DNA from 3 places in the Methylomonas sp. 11b genome. Region 1 is predicted to be linked to each of the others. Evidence: riboswitches for the same ligand, from Rfam matches in the RefSeq annotation. Region 1 holds a riboswitch; each other region holds the start of a gene.

Region 1 (5,194 bases):
AATGCTTGGCATGCGTGGCGTTGTTTTCCAAACTTTGGTGACCGATGGCCCAGCCTCTGTTACCGGCAGTGTTAACCGCAGTGTTGAACACGTCAGGGTTGGTAGTGGTGATTTGTTTAGAAGCAGTTTCACCATCGGCAAAGTCTTCCAAGCACAATTCCATATCACCCGAACCGCTAACTTCATGTTTCACGGGGCCCGCCAATGGAGAACCAGGCCAATCAGGTGACAAACCGGCAGAACTGCAAGGGTTGTTCAGGAATTTGACGTATTGTTGCGCGCCGGTACCGGAACCGTCGATACGTTTGCAAAAATGCACTTTGGTATCGTTAGGGGTAACGTTTCTGACAGTGCCGTCGGAATCGGTGTAAGTCAAACCGGCAGTCAAGCTGGTTAAGGCAGTGCCGTTTACTTTAAACTCGGACCATCTTTTGATTTGACCGGAGATCAATTCAGCCACTTGTTGTTTGCTCAAGCTCGGCATACAGGCTTCGGTGTAATCGCCAGGTGCGCAGCTGCCGCCAAAACCGGCCAGCAGGTTTTGCGCTCTTTGCAAAGCCACATACAAGTTATCGGAAACCGGCACACCAAATACCAAGGCCGCTGCTGGCACCACGTTAAGTGCGGCATCTGCTTTAACTGGATCAACTTCGCTAGCGTTTGAAGGTTTGTTAGGACCGACGAACAATTTTGGCTCGACATCGGAAATACCGGCATCGGACAGCACGTTGGTCAGGTTAGCGCCGCTGGCGTTGCAAAACCAAGTGTTGGTCGCGCCTTGTTGGGTGCAGTTACCGTTGTCAATACGCATAGCAGCAATCGCCACGCCGTCGATCAGCGGGTTAACACCTTGCGCAGAACCGCCGGCAGAACGTTTGTGGAACAATACTTTAGCCGTGGTTGCGGCAGCACCGTTGACGGTCAGGCCGGGTACGTTAGTAGAGTTCAGTGTGCAGAAATAAGCACTATGGTTTTTACCTTCGGAACCCGCTGTACCGTTGTCTTTAAATACATCCAAAGTACCGGCGTCGCACAAATTAACAAACAATGCCGCCAGGGCTTTGTCTTGCGCGCTAGCGCCGGACATAAAGATTTCGATATCCGGCGTGACGCTTGGCGCATGTGCGGATGCACCTTGCGAGAAACCTGCCAGAGAAGCCACTGCGATAGCAGCAGACAATAATTGCTTTTTCATTGTATATCTCTCAATTGATTGAATTTAAAGTTTGAGCCGACCCGTTCATGAAGGGGGAACCAGCAAAGCAGAATCCGGCCGGCTCAAGACGTTTGCGGGATTAAACCGCCAATGATTTACGACGAGTGGCGCGCAGTACGCCCATCAAGCCGGCGCCGAACATCCAAACTGCGGCAGGCAGTGGCACAGCAGCGGGTGCAGCGGTATAGGTCAAAGAACCCACGTTACCGCTAAATGAAAAATTCCATGTACCTGGGAAAGTTTCCAATTCTCCAGTATCGAAATCGTCGGCATTGACTTTTTCATGAACGAACGCCAAAGCATTGCCTAACTGACCTTGGGCGGCAAATGGCAAAGCAGTTTGGAAATCGTTACCGTAAACAGCTGTATAACCTTGTTGGCCAACAGTTCTGAAGGTGCTCAGATTGTTAGAATTGGCATCTTGAGTTTGAACAGAACCAACCATAACGTTCCATTTACTCATAGTATTACCAATGTCGCCTGCATTGCTATCGATGACGGCAGGAGAAGGAACTACTGACGTTGTGTAGAAACCAAATTTAGGCAGGTCAGTCAGGTCAGCCAGGATCCCATGACCACCAGAAACTCCCCAAGCAACGTCGTTGCCGGCAGTGTAAGCAGCAGCGAATGATTGAAAGTTGTTGTCGCTCAGTGAGAAAGACAATGATTGGCTAGGGTTAGCCAGAAATTGCTCAACAGTGATACCCAAATCCAGTGTAAATGAAGTTTTCGCTGTGTAGTCAACCAGGTTGAACAAAAACTCGCTACCGTCTGCTGTTGCATCACCGATAGCTTGGATACGCGCTTCCGCGGCGCCTGAAGCGGCCGCCGCCAATACTGCAACTGCCAACAATTTTTTAGACAATTTCATTTTTAAAACCTCATGTTTAAATTTCGATTAATGACATAAGGTGACAGCCCAGCCGTCTTGACCTGCAAGACCTGTGACTTTCCGTCCCCGCTTCACAACGAGTTTGGCTTTTACACGCTTTAGATCGTACTCGACGCTATCTAACATCCTGACAGCGCCGCTTTTGTTGCCCCCGCTACCATTTCCCCCTTAGCCTCCTCCCTATCCTCTTCCTTAGCCGCTCCTTGTCCGTGCCGTCCGTGTTCCCTAGTTGCTCCTGAATCCTTGCTGAACTGCCGATCCTCGACCCTTCAACTTGACGCGGATTATTCCAGAGCAATAGCGGCTTTTCGGTTACAGCATTGTTAAATTCACGTGACATGTAATACATCTGTATTACAAAGCCGACCGCTAACACGAAAATTCAGCGGATGATCGGGCGCGGGCGGTAGCTATGAAATTTAAGATTCTTTTTGCGGGCATTGCCTCACTGCCATTGAGCGAAGGAAGAATCCCCTTCTCCCTCCAGGAGAAGGTTGGGATGAGGGGAGATAGAACCATCCGCTCTTAACTTAATAGCAGTGGGACGTGGTCCAGGCATGAATTGTCGTGAGCTGTGGACGGCAAGGCGCATCCTGACTATTGAGCTACTTCAGCTAAACCCAAGAAGTCCGTGATGCCCGCGGGGTTACCCACAGGGCACAAGAGCGGGCATCCAGTGCCATGGAAGGCAAGTTTGAAGCTATCAATGAATTCTGGACTGGGCATTCACGGGAAACTGGACGCCTTGGGACCGCGCAGCAAATCGGCTGCGGCAACTGGGCTCCCGCCTGCGCGGGAGCGACGATACCTGAGCAGACTAAACAACACCCAGTAAGACCTTGGCATTGACGATACCATCAGCATCGGCCGGTTTTTCAACATCGATTTGCAGTACCTGCAAACGGTGTTTGGTTTCCAAAATTGCCAACCAGGACATCAGTTGGTCGAAAGCCAGATGTTCCAGCCAGACGCTGACTTTGTCCTCGCCTTCCGGCGACAGGTGTTTGATCGCCGGTTTTATCTCCAGCTGCTGGCTGCTGAAATCGACTACCGCCAGCGGCGATTGATTAGCGCCATCCAATGCCGGTGCATCAACCGTAGCCTGTTGCCGCAAAGCCGCAGCTTCGTTACCGACTTGTTGTAAGTAGGTATAGATTTGCTGTTGCGCCTGGATTTTTAGGGTCAGCAAGCGGCTTTGTTCAGCAATTGGTTGGTAAAACAGCAGGTATGCGCCATACATCAGCACGACCAGTACACCACCCAGCGCCAGCACTCGCTCTCTGGGCGTTAATTCGGCAAAACGCTTCGCCATGTCATTTTTCGCGAATCTCAAGTTGCGCCTCCACGCCGTTTGCGCCGCTGTCGGCGGATTGAATTTTGACTTGCACCGTGCTTTGCAACTGCTGTTTGAATTGCTCCAGTTGGCCGATGTCGTCGGCAAGCAGATGTAACTGCAAACCGCCGTTCAGGAAATTGAGCTTTTTCAAGTGTACGGCCGGCGCGTCTTTCAACACCAATCCGGAACGGTAGATCAAGCGCATGAAGCCGCTACCGGCAAAAGCCTGTTGTTTTCTGAGCTGCGCCAGCTGTTGCTCGGCCTGAGCTTTGACATTGACGATGCGTTTCACATCGGGAAAAGTTTGTTTGAACAGCTCTTGGCTTTTCGCTTCCAACTCGCTTAGTTCGGCTTGTTGTTGCCAATAGGTATGTAGTAAAGCGTAGCTCTGCACCGCCAGTGCCACGCACAGAATTATTGCCGCCGGTAGCCACTGTTGCCAGAGGCCTTTTGGACGATGACTGACGGCATAAGCACCGCTCAACAAATTCAGCTCGGCTGGCAATGACTCGACGGCGCTCGCCATGAATTGCAAAGGCTTGGCTATGACTGTTTCCAAACCGTTATTTGCCAAACCATCCGGCAGCTGGGTGTCTTCGCTGTGTTTGCATATCAGTAAAGTCTGGCAATCGACACCTTCGGCACAGGCTTTTTCCAGCAGTTGCGGCAGAAATTGCGCATCCACGCCGCCGCCCAAATAGGCAGCGCTGCGCAAAATTGCGTTGCTTTCTTCGAGCAACAAAGTCGTTTGTCCAGGCTGATACGGCAGGCATAAGGTTTCCGGATACGCAGCTGCCAGAGCTAAACCGGCTTCGCGAAACGGAGTAAGCCGCGCCGCTAATGTGTCGTGCGTAATCGCCGCCGCGGCGAGTTTATCCCGGTCCTGCTTTAACCAAACCAGATGATAATTTTCCACGTCCTCGGCCAGTAGGTCTTCCAACGCAAACGGCAAGGCTTTTTTCAGTTGCGCAGTGGTTTTAACTGCCAGCTCGATTTCCAGCAATAGCACCGAAGCGGCCGGCAATAACAGTAGTACAGACTTACCCTGCGCAGCCGCTGCCAACTCCATCATCGAGCCGGATGTCGGCCGACTATCAGGCTCGGCAAGATTCAACCATTCCAGTTTATCGGCAGATTCGGCACCTAATCTGACCAGCAGTTTTTCAGCCATGCGCCAAGCCCTGGCGCTGGCGCTTCACCACTTGCGCGCCACCACTATCGCGCTGCAATTGCGACTCAAACTGCAAATGGGTTTTGCCCATATCGATTTGCCCTTGTAATAAAAAGTTTTGCGAACTGACACCCAAGCCATATTTACCGATGCCGGTGTCGGCAACCGTTTCATCCTTTAAAAATTCGGCGACTTTTGCGAAAGGCTTGCCTCGGGCTCTGAACATGGATTCCGCCTGATCGGCGCTGATGCCGTCCGCCAAGCAACGCAACACGGTGGCACTGGCGGTATTGACATTCAGCGGCGCGTAACCCTCCACCGCGTAGACATAAGGCAGCAATTTCAGATAGGTCTCGCGCGTCATGCCTTGTACCAACAGCAACTCGCTGACATCGGCAAATTGCCGGTTAGCGGCGCGATAAGCCGGCTTTTTGCGAGTGTAGGTTTCGTCTTCCGCGCCGTGCGGATAGCTGACATCCATATCCGCATCAACCCAATCGGCAATCGCCTGCACCAGCTCGGTTTTCAGTTTTAGAATGGCCAGCAAGCGTTCCAGGCGCTTGATATCGTCCTTGGAAA
Region 2 (5,194 bases), 2.2 Mb from region 1:
GAGCAGCGCAGTTCCGGCTAAGACAATCGCTAATAGGCTATGACGAAACAATGTCATGGTGAAACTCCACTGAGAAATGGTTAAGTGGCGAAAAAATACTGCCCAAACCGCTTACAACGGGCGGGCGTGAACGAAAAAAGGCCGATAAACCACAGCAAGTAATTTATCGGCCATCCTTATTCCTTTAGCGAAGTCTCTCGCCAAATTCCGTATTTACACGAACACAGGCTTAAGTCTTTTGGGTTTAAGCGCTTCCTTGTGTGTTGGTTAACGCTTAAGCGTTGCGTTTGCCTCGGCCTATGCCCAAAAAGCCGGCCAGCGCGCTACCGAACAACCAAACAGCCGAAGGCACGGGTACCGCGGCAGGTGGGGTGTATGTAGAGGCGGCCGCCGACGCGGAAATGTTCAAGGAGATACCGGCGCTGGAGCCGAGGACGTCTGCGCCGCCGACGAACACTGCATACCAGCCGGCCTGCAAATCGTTCAGCGTCAAGGTAGCGTATCTTTTGGTGTTGGCAAACGCAGGGTTACCGGTGACACCTGTCGAGCCGGATACGCCGGTTTCATAGAGGTCGTCGATACTGACATCGTGTGCACCGGAGTCGATGACGTCGCCGAACGAGTTAACGTAGTTTTTGCTGGAGGAACTGACGTAGCCCAGCGTTTCGACAATGCCGTCAGCGCCTGTTGCCCAGATGATGCCTGGATCTCCGGCTTGGCCGACCGAGTTGAATTTATGGATTTGGCCGGTTAGCTCTGCCGGTGTATCGACGCCGACCGTTTCGCCCGAATAAGCCACATTGGTTCTGAAGATTGAAAACGCCGGAAAGTTTGCAGCGGATGAGCGCGCGTCTACGGTCACGGATTGGGCTGATGAGCTTAGATAGAAGTTGGTAAATGCGCCTTGCATGCCCCAGCCATCGTTGGACAGAGCCGGATTGCCCGCGAAGCCCAGATTGCTGGAATTGAAACTGGGGTTTGAGATGCTAGTGCCCAACTCAAGGGTGTTATCGGCACCTGTCCAAGCCGCCGCGGCGGGTTGAGCGAAGGCAAAGGATAAGGCAGCGGAAGATAGGGTGATTTTGAAAATGTTTTGTAAATCGATGTTCATTTTTGAGTGTCTCCAATATCCACCACATCGCGGTTTACGATTGTGGTAGATTTAAGTTGCTGTTTAATCTGGATTCGTCTGAGGTGTTTCGGGCCTGGCAGCCAAAAGTGGACGATTCCAAAGTTTTAATATGCATTGCGAGGGGTAAGTCGATAGCTGATGTCGGTTTACCTACTCGCTCTTACTCCCTGTGGTTTATGCGGTGCGGCGTTTGCCGAATACGCCTAATCCCGCTAACGCAGAACCAAACAACCAAACGGCCCCTGGCACCGGTACTGCGCTAACGCCCTGTGCAGTTATGGTTAAAGGCAGGTTGGCTCCAGTGACGTAGTCGTTAGCGGTAAGGGTTATTTGATAGTCAAAATGATCCTGACCTGTGGTGCCAGTTACAGGGTTGAGGCCAGTTGCACCGGTAATCGTGTCGCCCTTATTGAAACCCAGCACGGCTTCTTCAATGGTGAGAGAGTAATCTCCAAAAGCAATAATGTAATTGCCTACGTCCAAAGCAGTCGCCAGATAGGAGTCTCGGCTCAACAAGCTGCCGTCGGCCCATCCGCCGGTATTGCCAGGTATGGTGTAGGCTGGACTGTCGTCGCCGCTGACTATTTCCGTAGTGAGTGAGACCGTATCCTGAAAAATGCGGAATTGGCTATCCGCCAGGGTTAGTTCGCCGTCGCCGTTGATATCGACATAGGCGCCGGGATGTGCGCCCCAGCCCGCTGCGTAGCCTTCATTCGCCAGCACATCGATGACAACATTGGCAGCCGATGACAACGAAAACGAATAGAAATCGATTGTGGTACCGGCGCCGTGAACCGGGTCGACGGTCTTATAGATGGTTCCGTTTACGACCTCGGCCTGTGCGCTGCTTAGGCCTAAAAGTGAAATGGCAAGTGTTGCAGCCACCTTTTTTAAGGTTTGGGCATTTCTAGTGTTAACAGACATAATTCAATTCCTTTAAATAGAGTAAGACGTAGATTTTTACCGGTAGTCTCTACCGGCGACATTCAAGGTTTCGTATTTCCCTTTACGAGTTGTTGTCTAACGCACATGTGCCCGCTGCCGCGATGCCAGGCTCTTACTGTTCGATCCTGTTCGTACGGTAAGGGCCTAGGGCTGGCCGTTTGACCAACGGCTTCCCGCGCAATTTGAACGGTCTTAAAACCACTAAGTATTTCAATATTCCCGGATTGATCATGCCGCGCTATGTTTGCGAGAGAAGCAGTCCAAAGAGTTTGAAATACCGGGCTAGTTTGCACAGTGTGTTAAACAATGGGTTCAGACCAATCAGGTGATATAACAAACTATTCCTGACCAGTGAGCGACTGCTAGGGGATAGTTGTCGTCGTTTCCATATCGACCCGCTAATCCCTTCTCTTGCCTGCTCAAAAGAGGTAGCTCGACTATCTGAATCAGATCCGCAGCTTTCCGGCCCCGCCTTGCGACGAGTGTGGCGACTTGTTGGCTGCGCCCAGAGGGTGCAGCATTAATAGCTAAGCAAAATATGCGCCAGAATAACGCTAAGTGTGGGTGGTCAGCTTTTTTGTATGAATATTTATATATAAAACAAGGGGATAAATGGTTTGCTTTGAGATGGTGGGGCTGCAATAAGCGTGGCTGTTTTCCGGGGCTCCAGCTGGCTTTAATACTAGGGGATGAGTTATTTCACGTATTTTGAGTTATATCCCTTACTTTTTGCAGGGATAGACTTTGCCATCGGGATGAGCAGATGAATTAGAGCCAGCCTAGAGAGTCGGCCATTTCTGAAAGGGCCATGGCTACTCATTTAGGGCAATATTAGCTGGAAAATTCTTTAAAAATTGGCTGGAAGGGACGGGGAGGCTTGGGCCTCCGCCGTTTATTCCGGGTATTTGGCGGGGTTGGTCTTAGCCGGTAGCTCTAGCCGAAGTTTGCGCGGAATGCATGAAGGATATGGGTGCTTCTTCGGCATTTTCGAAAGTCACCATTTCCCAGGCGTCTTTGTCGTTCATTAGACTTAGCAACAACTTGTTGTTCAGCGCGTGGCCGGATTTGAAGCCTTGATATTCGCCGATCAGGCTGTAGCCCAGCAAATATAAGTCGCCGATGGCATCGAGGATTTTGTGTTTCACAAATTCGTCGGCATAACGCAGACCGTCTTCGTTCAATACTTTGTCGTCGTCCACCACGATGGCGTTATCCAGGCTGCCGCCCAGCGCCAGATTGTTTTCACGCAAAAACTCGATGTCCTTCATAAAACCGAAAGTGCGGGCCCGGCTGACTTCCTTCACAAACGTAGTCGAAGAAAAGTCCATCACAGCGGTTTTTAGATGTTCGGAAAACGCCGGATGTTCGAAATCGATGGTAAAGGTGACTTTAAAGCCATCGAACGGTTCGAACGCGGCCCATTTATCGCCGTCTTCCACGCGGATTGCCCGTTTGATGCGGATGTATTGCTTGGGGACATCCTGCTCGACCACGCCAGCCGATTGCAACAGAAACACAAATGGTCCGGCGCTGCCATCCATAATCGGTACTTCGGCGGCGCTGACATCGACAATCGCGTTGTCTATGCCCAAGCCGGCCAAAGCCGACAGCAAATGTTCGACGGTGGACACCTTAACGCCGTCGCGGACCAAAGTCGTGGACAGCTTGGTTTCGCCAACATTTTCTGGGCGCGCGGCTATCATCACCGGCGTTTCCAAATCCACGCGGCGAAAACGGATGCCGGTATCGGGCTCGGAGGGGTGCAGGGTCAGATAGACCTTATCGCCGGTATGCAAACCGACGCCGGTGGCTCTGATGGTGTTTTTTAAAGTACGCTGTTTAATCATGAAATGCCGACAAATAGGTAAAACAAAGTCGGGGAGTCTATCACAGATTATGCGATAGCTCCCCCCGAACTTGGCTCAGCTGCCTCATAGACGTGCCGCAAGCGACCCTTAGTCTGCTTGGCGTCTCAAGAAGGCCGGTACGTCCAAGTAATCCAGGTCCACATCGTTTCTAGGTTGCGCGCCAAAGCGAGATTCCCGAGCCGATTCCTGTTTTTGCTGGCGGACGATGGTCGGTTTGTCCAATTGATCGTAATTGATCTCGCCGGCCGCGACTTTTTTCACCAAGCTGATTGGCGAAGCGGCTTGCTTGGCTTTTTCGCCCATGCCGGTGGCGACGACGGTGACCTTAATTTCCTGACCCATGGCTGGATTGACCGCCATACCGATTTTCATGTCGGCGTCTTCGGAAGCGAATGCATGCATGATGCTGCCGATTTCGTCGAACTCGTTCAAGCCCAAGTCGCCGTTGGAGGTAACGTTCACCAAAATACCGCGTGCGCCTTGCAGATTGTTGTCGTCCAACAAAGGGCAGGCAATGGCTTTTTCTGCTGCCAAACGCGCGCGGTTTTCGCCGCTGGCGACGCCAGTACCCATGATCGCGCTGCCCATATTGGACATCACGGTTTTGACGTCGGCGAAGTCGACGTTCATCAGGCCTGGGTGAGTAATCAGCTCGGTAATACCTTGCACCGCATCGCGCAATACGTCGTTAGCCGCTCGGAACGCTTCCACCAGCGATTTATTGTTGCCCAAAGTCGGCAGCAATTTTTGGTTTGGAATGATGATCAATGAATCGACCAGTTTTTCCAGTTCGCGCAAGCCGGCATCGGCCACGCCTTTTTTCTTGGAACCTTCAAAATCAAAAGGTTTGGATACGACGGCTACGGTCAGTACGCCCAGTTCTTTGGCTACTTCGGCAAATACCGCGATAGCACCAGTACCGGTACCGCCGCCCATGCCGGCAGTCAGGAATACCATGTCGGCGCCAGCAATTACTTCGCGGATGCGGTCGCGATTTTCTTCCGCTGCGGCTCTGCCTACTTCAGGACGAGTGCCTGCTCCCAGGCCCTTGGTTAGTTCTACACCCAGTTGCACAATGGACTCTACGCTCATTTCCCGCAGGGCTTGGGCATCGGTGTTGGCACAGATAAATTGCACGCCGTCGATACCATCTTCCACCATGTGATTAACCGCGTTGCCACCACCACCACCGACGCCGATGACCTTGATAACCGCGGTGCCGCTACTATCCAATAATTCATATTTCATT
Region 3 (5,194 bases), 3.0 Mb from region 1:
CGCCAATCGCAATATGCAGCAGACCGCACGCGCCTGGCAGGAGTTGGTAGGGGTGTTGGATAAGCTGGAAGAATACGAGGCATCGTTTGCGGCTTGCCAACAAGCAAAAGCTTTGTATAAGCAATTACCTGAACTCAGCTCTCTTGATGCCGGACAGATTTTTCGCGCGATTCAATCCAACAAACAGGGGTTTGATCGGGCTTTACTGCTCCGTTGGACGGTAAGCGACTTTGCCGATAGTTTGCCGGCGCCGACGTTTCTACTGGGCTTTTTGCGTTCCGGCACGACGTTGACTGAGCAAGTCCTGGCAGCGCATCCCGATGTGTTTACCTCCGATGAAAATGATCTGATTCATGGCTTGATTCAAGAGCTGCAAAGGTTGAGCGGTTTTCGAGAGGACATTCCAGCCGCTCTCCGCCAGCTGGGTTTGGACGATGCCCGAAAGTTGCGCGCTTACTATTGGCGACGGGTTAGCGAGGAATACGGCGCGGATGCCTTGAATAAACGCTTCATCGACAAAGTGGCGCTGAATAGTATCGATATAGGCCTGATTAGCTGCCTATTTCCGGAGGCCAGGATCATCTTTGCTCTGCGCGATCCGCGCGATGTCTGTCTCAGTTGTTTCCAGCAAGCGTTTAAGCCGTCTAGCGTGACAGTCAATTTGCTGAGCTGGGAAGGTGTGGCCAAGCAATATGCGGCCGTGATGGCGCTGTGGCTTTACATGAAGCCGATGATTCAGCCGCGTTATATGGAATTGCGTTACGAGGATACCGTCAACGATTTCGAAAACAGTTTTCGCCGGGTGTTTGCGTTATTGGATTTGGAATGGGTGGCCGAAGTGAGCGCGTTTCATGAAAAGGCTAAAGGCCGTTACATTGCCACGCCGAGTTTTGCTGCTGTTTCTCAACCGATTTATTCGCGCTCGGTTGCACGTTGGCAGCACTATGCAAGTTTTTACGAACCGGTTTTGCCGATTTTGGCGCCGTATATCGATGCGTTCGGTTACGCATGAATGAAGCGAATGGGAAGGGTAGATTAAGCTTTTGGGCCAAGCGGACTTGGATCGAGCGGATGTAAAAATGGAGCTTCCTTGCCCCCGGTCATCCTTGACCGAAACCGAACTGATTTTTTACTGATTAACCCGGCCCTCAATAACACGTGTATTCAAGGACATCGGGTTAAAATCAGCCTTAAGTTACATAGAAACGCGTCAGACGTTTTCTGCCGTTTTGCGTTTGCCGAAACCGACTAAGCCCGCCATCGCGCTACCGAACAGCCAAACCGCGCCCGGTACGGGTACCGGTGACGCAGCAGCGGAGATGGTGGCGGTATAGGCCAGATTGGCCCCGCCTACCGTGCCGTCGTAACCGCCCAAAATCAGCGTGTAATTACCGGCGGTCAGGAAGCGGGTCAGCGTAGCGGTGGCGGTGGTGCCTTGAGTGGCCGCGAAGGTCCAGGCGCTTGCGTCAACCAAAGCCAGCGTTGTGCCCAGTGGGCTGGCAGCCATGGGGTTCAGTGCGCCGTTGTTCAGGTAGCTTTGATGGCGACTGCTGCTGCCCGCGGTATCCCAGCCGCTCCACAAACCAAAAGCCGGACGCAGATTGGAGCCGTCCGACGATACGGTGATAGTCACTTCCGCGTCGGCATGTAGTTCAAACAAACCGTAATCGGCGGTATGCCCCCAGTTTGTCGCGCCGTCTTTATAAGCTTTGGCGCCCATGCCTATGCCGTGGCCGCTGGCGGTTTGCGAGTTCGCTACGCCGCCGTCGTTGTGGATCATCGCGACCCAGGTGGCGGGCAAATTGCCAATATAGCCTGGATCGCCATCAGACCATGGGCCCGTGGCGGAACCGTCCGGCGGGAAGGTATCGCCGGCAGCCAAATTGTAGGTCACGTGAGCGCTAGCCAAGCCGCTGACTGACATCAGTGCGCCCATGGCGCCTGCTAATACTAGTTTTTTAAAGGGTGAGTTTGCAGTCATTTTGGATCTCTATCGAATGAAATAAATGAGAGTAAGCCTATCGTTAAACAATGCTTGGTGAGGGGATTGCCGTTGTCTGGTGGCAATCCCGCTTGGCAATTAAGCCGCTAGTTGTTGTTTGCGGCGACCGAAACCGATCAAGCCGGCCATGGCGCTGCCGAACAGCCAGACTGCGCCTGGAACAGGCACGGCCGAAGTAGTTACCAATACGTCGTAGGTTACGCCATCGAGTGCGCCGCCACCGTGTGCGCCGACCACCAAGGTATAAAAGCCATTGGTGTGCAGCCCGGGTGTGCCGGTTGCATTCCATTCGGCTTGGTCGAACACAAACGAGTAGAACAAGGTGTCGGAAGTACTGCTCATGCTGGCCGTCCAGATAGCTTCGCCCAAGCTTGAGCCTTGCAGGCCGGTTTCGCCGATTGTGGCAGCCGCGTTACGGTCAGATGTGGAGCTGCTGTCTACATTGCGATACAGGGCAACATCCAATAAACCGTTAAATTGGCTGTAATCGGCGTCGTTTTTCACGGTAATGGTGGTTTTGATATTGCCGGCGCTGGCGCAGTTAGCGCTTGCTGTGTTTGCGCCGCAGCTAATATGAATCAAACCGTAATCCAGTCCCAGGCCGGTTGATGCCGAATTGCCTGCTACCGCCAAGTAAGGATGATCGCCATCAGCGGGCAGATCAGCCATGATGGTGCCCCAGGTAGCGGCGTTGGTGCCGCCGTTTTTGTCCGAGTAAGCTTTCCACAAGCTACCGATAGTGTTGGTGCCGAAGCTAGGGTTTGAGCTAATAAGGTTTGCTGTCAAGGCGCCAGTGTTGTCTGTAGCGCTTGAGCCGGTATGCAATTCGCGCTTGGTGAAACCGGTAGCGGTTGTGTGCTGACCGGAGTACCACATATAAGGTAGGTTACCTGCTACTTCTGTGGCTGTCTCAGCCGCTGTACCTGTGCCAGGGATCAAGGTATTCGCGCTTAAATCGCCCACTGTATAAACGTTGGTACCGTTCGCGATTCTATTGGTGCCGTTAGAGTTGGCGGAAACACCGTCGGTGCCGTTGATGCTGTTGGCGATGCCGAAGCCGATTGCTGAGTTACCCGAGGCTACTGTACCCGCGCCGGTCAGATTGTAGTAAGAATGTGCAAACGCTTGGCCTGAAACGCCCGCTAGGCCAGCTGTCAAAATAGCTGCTATAGCCGTTTTATGAAAGATCATGATCGTCCTCTTTGTTATTGGAATTAAAGGTAACAGCGAAACTGACAAAACTTGACCAATTGCATCGAGCCAAATTTTGCCCTCGCCCATGGCGCGCATGGGGGCAATCCGGCCTTCTTTAAATCGTTTTATAAGAACCGTGATTTTCCGGCCCCGCCTCACGACGGGTGTGGCAATTCTTGCTTTCAGAGATTTGCTAATTACGCCAGCGGCAGACATGGCAGGGATAGAGACCTACTAACCGCTTTTCGGAAAGCAAACCACGAAGCAAGTACACTAGTTGAAGCGAATAGTGGGCCAACTTAATAAAATATATAAATTTCATTGCATTACTGCTTATTTTGCCTGGGATGGCGTGAGTGAGCGGCGAGCGAAACTCAGCGAAATAGCTCAGACGCTTGCTTCATATAACACAGTTCAATTATTGGGGAATATTCCGGGGTTGGCGCTGAAGCTTGTTTTGGTGGATTTGATCAGGAATTTCTTTATTTTCTAGTCGTTTATTGTTAGGTTGTTGCGCCGCTAATTGGGTTGGCACGAGATTTTTCAGTGGAGAGATGTATGCAAAAAACCGATAAAACCCCGTTGTGGGTGTTCTTGGCCCTGTCCAGTATAGAAACCCGCAAAGGTGCGTTACTGTTGATCTGGAGTAGTATTGTTTTTACTCTGTACTGTGTGCCTTGGCCACTCTATTTCGATGGCAACGGCTGGGTTGCCAAATTATTTTTAATCGACGATTGGGAATGGTTTGCGATGATGCTGCCCATGACCTTCTGGTATTGGCTGAGCATGAGGTGGGTGGATAAAAACGGCGGCTGGCGTTTGGCCGGTGCGTGATATGCCGCATTATTTTTTGGGGCATGATTCGTCAGACCTTGTTGTTTGCTCCGGAAAGATTAGCGCGTAGATTTTCTTTCGATCTTTTAAGCGGCTAGCTTAATTCCGTATTTGCCAAGGCGCGTAGGGGTTTATATCGGGCGAGCAAACGGGGTTAAGGTTTTGCTACCAAAAATCGATTGTGAATACTCAGGTGGCCACCATCCAAGTTTGGTTGGCTTTCCACCTTATTAAGCGAGCGGCGGTAGTATATCGCTGCGGTGCTTTCTTCAATTTAGTGTTGTTTCTATGCTTTCACACATTCTGCCCAAAGCCGAAATCTCCATTCGCGAAAACCTGCGTTGGTTATACATTCTTAGAAATTTGATGCTGTTTGCCGTCACGGTAGCGGTATTTATCGCGGTGAACGGTTTGGGTATCAATTTGCCGCAAAATCAGTTGTGGCTGGCGATTTTTGCGATTTCCATACTCAATCTATACACCTGGCTGCGACTGAGAACGCCGGAAGAAGTAACCGAGCACGAGATTTTTTCGCAAATATGCATGGATGTGTTGGCGCTGGCCTATTTGCTTTATCTCACTGGCGGCGCGTCAAACCCGATTATTTGGGTGTTTCTTTTACCTTTAATTGTTACCGCTATCATGCTACCGCAGGCTTATGCCTGGAATATGGTAATCATTACGTCCTGCGTCTATACCGTGCTGATTGCCTACAACGTACCCTTGCCGGCCGTGGAGCCGCATATGGCGCATCCGGCAATGGCGGAGATGACGCCGGAAATGAGTCTGCAAATGCATTTGATGAACGACAGGCGGTATTTCAATCTGCATGTATTTGGTATGTGGTTTGGTTTTGTGTTTAGCGCCGGCTTGGTGGCTTTTTTCGTAGTCGAACTGTCCAAAACCTTGAAAGAACGTGAGCGAAATTTAGCGGATGCCCGCGAGAGTGCGCTACGCGACGAACGAGTTGTATCCCTGGGCACCTTGGCGGCTAGTGCCGCGCACGATATGGGCACACCGTTGGGGACGATTGCCATTTTGACGCATGAAATGGCGGAAGAGTTGTCGGAGCATCGTTACCCGGATATGCACCAGAAACTGGTGATTGTTCAGCAGCAGATTGATCGCTGCAAACAAGCCTTGTCGGTGATGTCGGCCTCCGCC

Evidence for each region. Region 1 has a riboswitch for cyclic di-GMP ahead of METH11B_RS0105625 (hypothetical protein). Riboswitches for the same ligand answer to the same signal wherever they lie in the genome.
Region 2: another riboswitch for cyclic di-GMP. It lies ahead of METH11B_RS0116520 (VPLPA-CTERM sorting domain-containing protein); the one in region 1 lies ahead of METH11B_RS0105625 (hypothetical protein).
Region 3: another riboswitch for cyclic di-GMP. It lies ahead of METH11B_RS29835 (hypothetical protein); the one in region 1 lies ahead of METH11B_RS0105625 (hypothetical protein).

Annotation. Positions count from the first base shown of each region.
Region 1 is NZ_KI911557.1:1,216,290-1,221,483, forward strand. Features, by position in the region: gene METH11B_RS0105620 (hypothetical protein) at 1-1,195, opposite strand, end outside; gene METH11B_RS0105625 (hypothetical protein) at 1,296-2,087, opposite strand; cyclic di-GMP riboswitch class I at 2,127-2,205, opposite strand; gene gspM (type II secretion system protein GspM) at 2,926-3,420, opposite strand; gene gspL (type II secretion system protein GspL) at 3,422-4,615, opposite strand; gene gspK (type II secretion system minor pseudopilin GspK) at 4,608-5,194, opposite strand, start outside.
Region 2 is NZ_KI911557.1:3,436,604-3,441,797, forward strand. Features, by position in the region: gene METH11B_RS0116510 (cytochrome-c peroxidase) at 1-57, opposite strand, end outside; gene METH11B_RS29515 (hypothetical protein) at 275-1,111, opposite strand; gene METH11B_RS0116520 (VPLPA-CTERM sorting domain-containing protein) at 1,307-2,056, opposite strand; cyclic di-GMP riboswitch class I at 2,502-2,576, opposite strand; gene lpxC (UDP-3-O-acyl-N-acetylglucosamine deacetylase) at 2,998-3,924, opposite strand; gene ftsZ (cell division protein FtsZ) at 4,033-5,193, opposite strand.
Region 3 is NZ_KI911557.1:4,182,406-4,187,599, forward strand. Features, by position in the region: gene METH11B_RS27990 (tetratricopeptide repeat-containing sulfotransferase family protein) at 1-1,012, shown strand, start outside; gene METH11B_RS0120120 (hypothetical protein) at 1,211-1,981, opposite strand; gene METH11B_RS29835 (hypothetical protein) at 2,081-3,193, opposite strand; cyclic di-GMP riboswitch class I at 3,293-3,377, opposite strand; gene METH11B_RS0120135 (hypothetical protein) at 3,755-4,030, shown strand; gene METH11B_RS0120140 (ATP-binding protein) at 4,319-5,194, shown strand, end outside.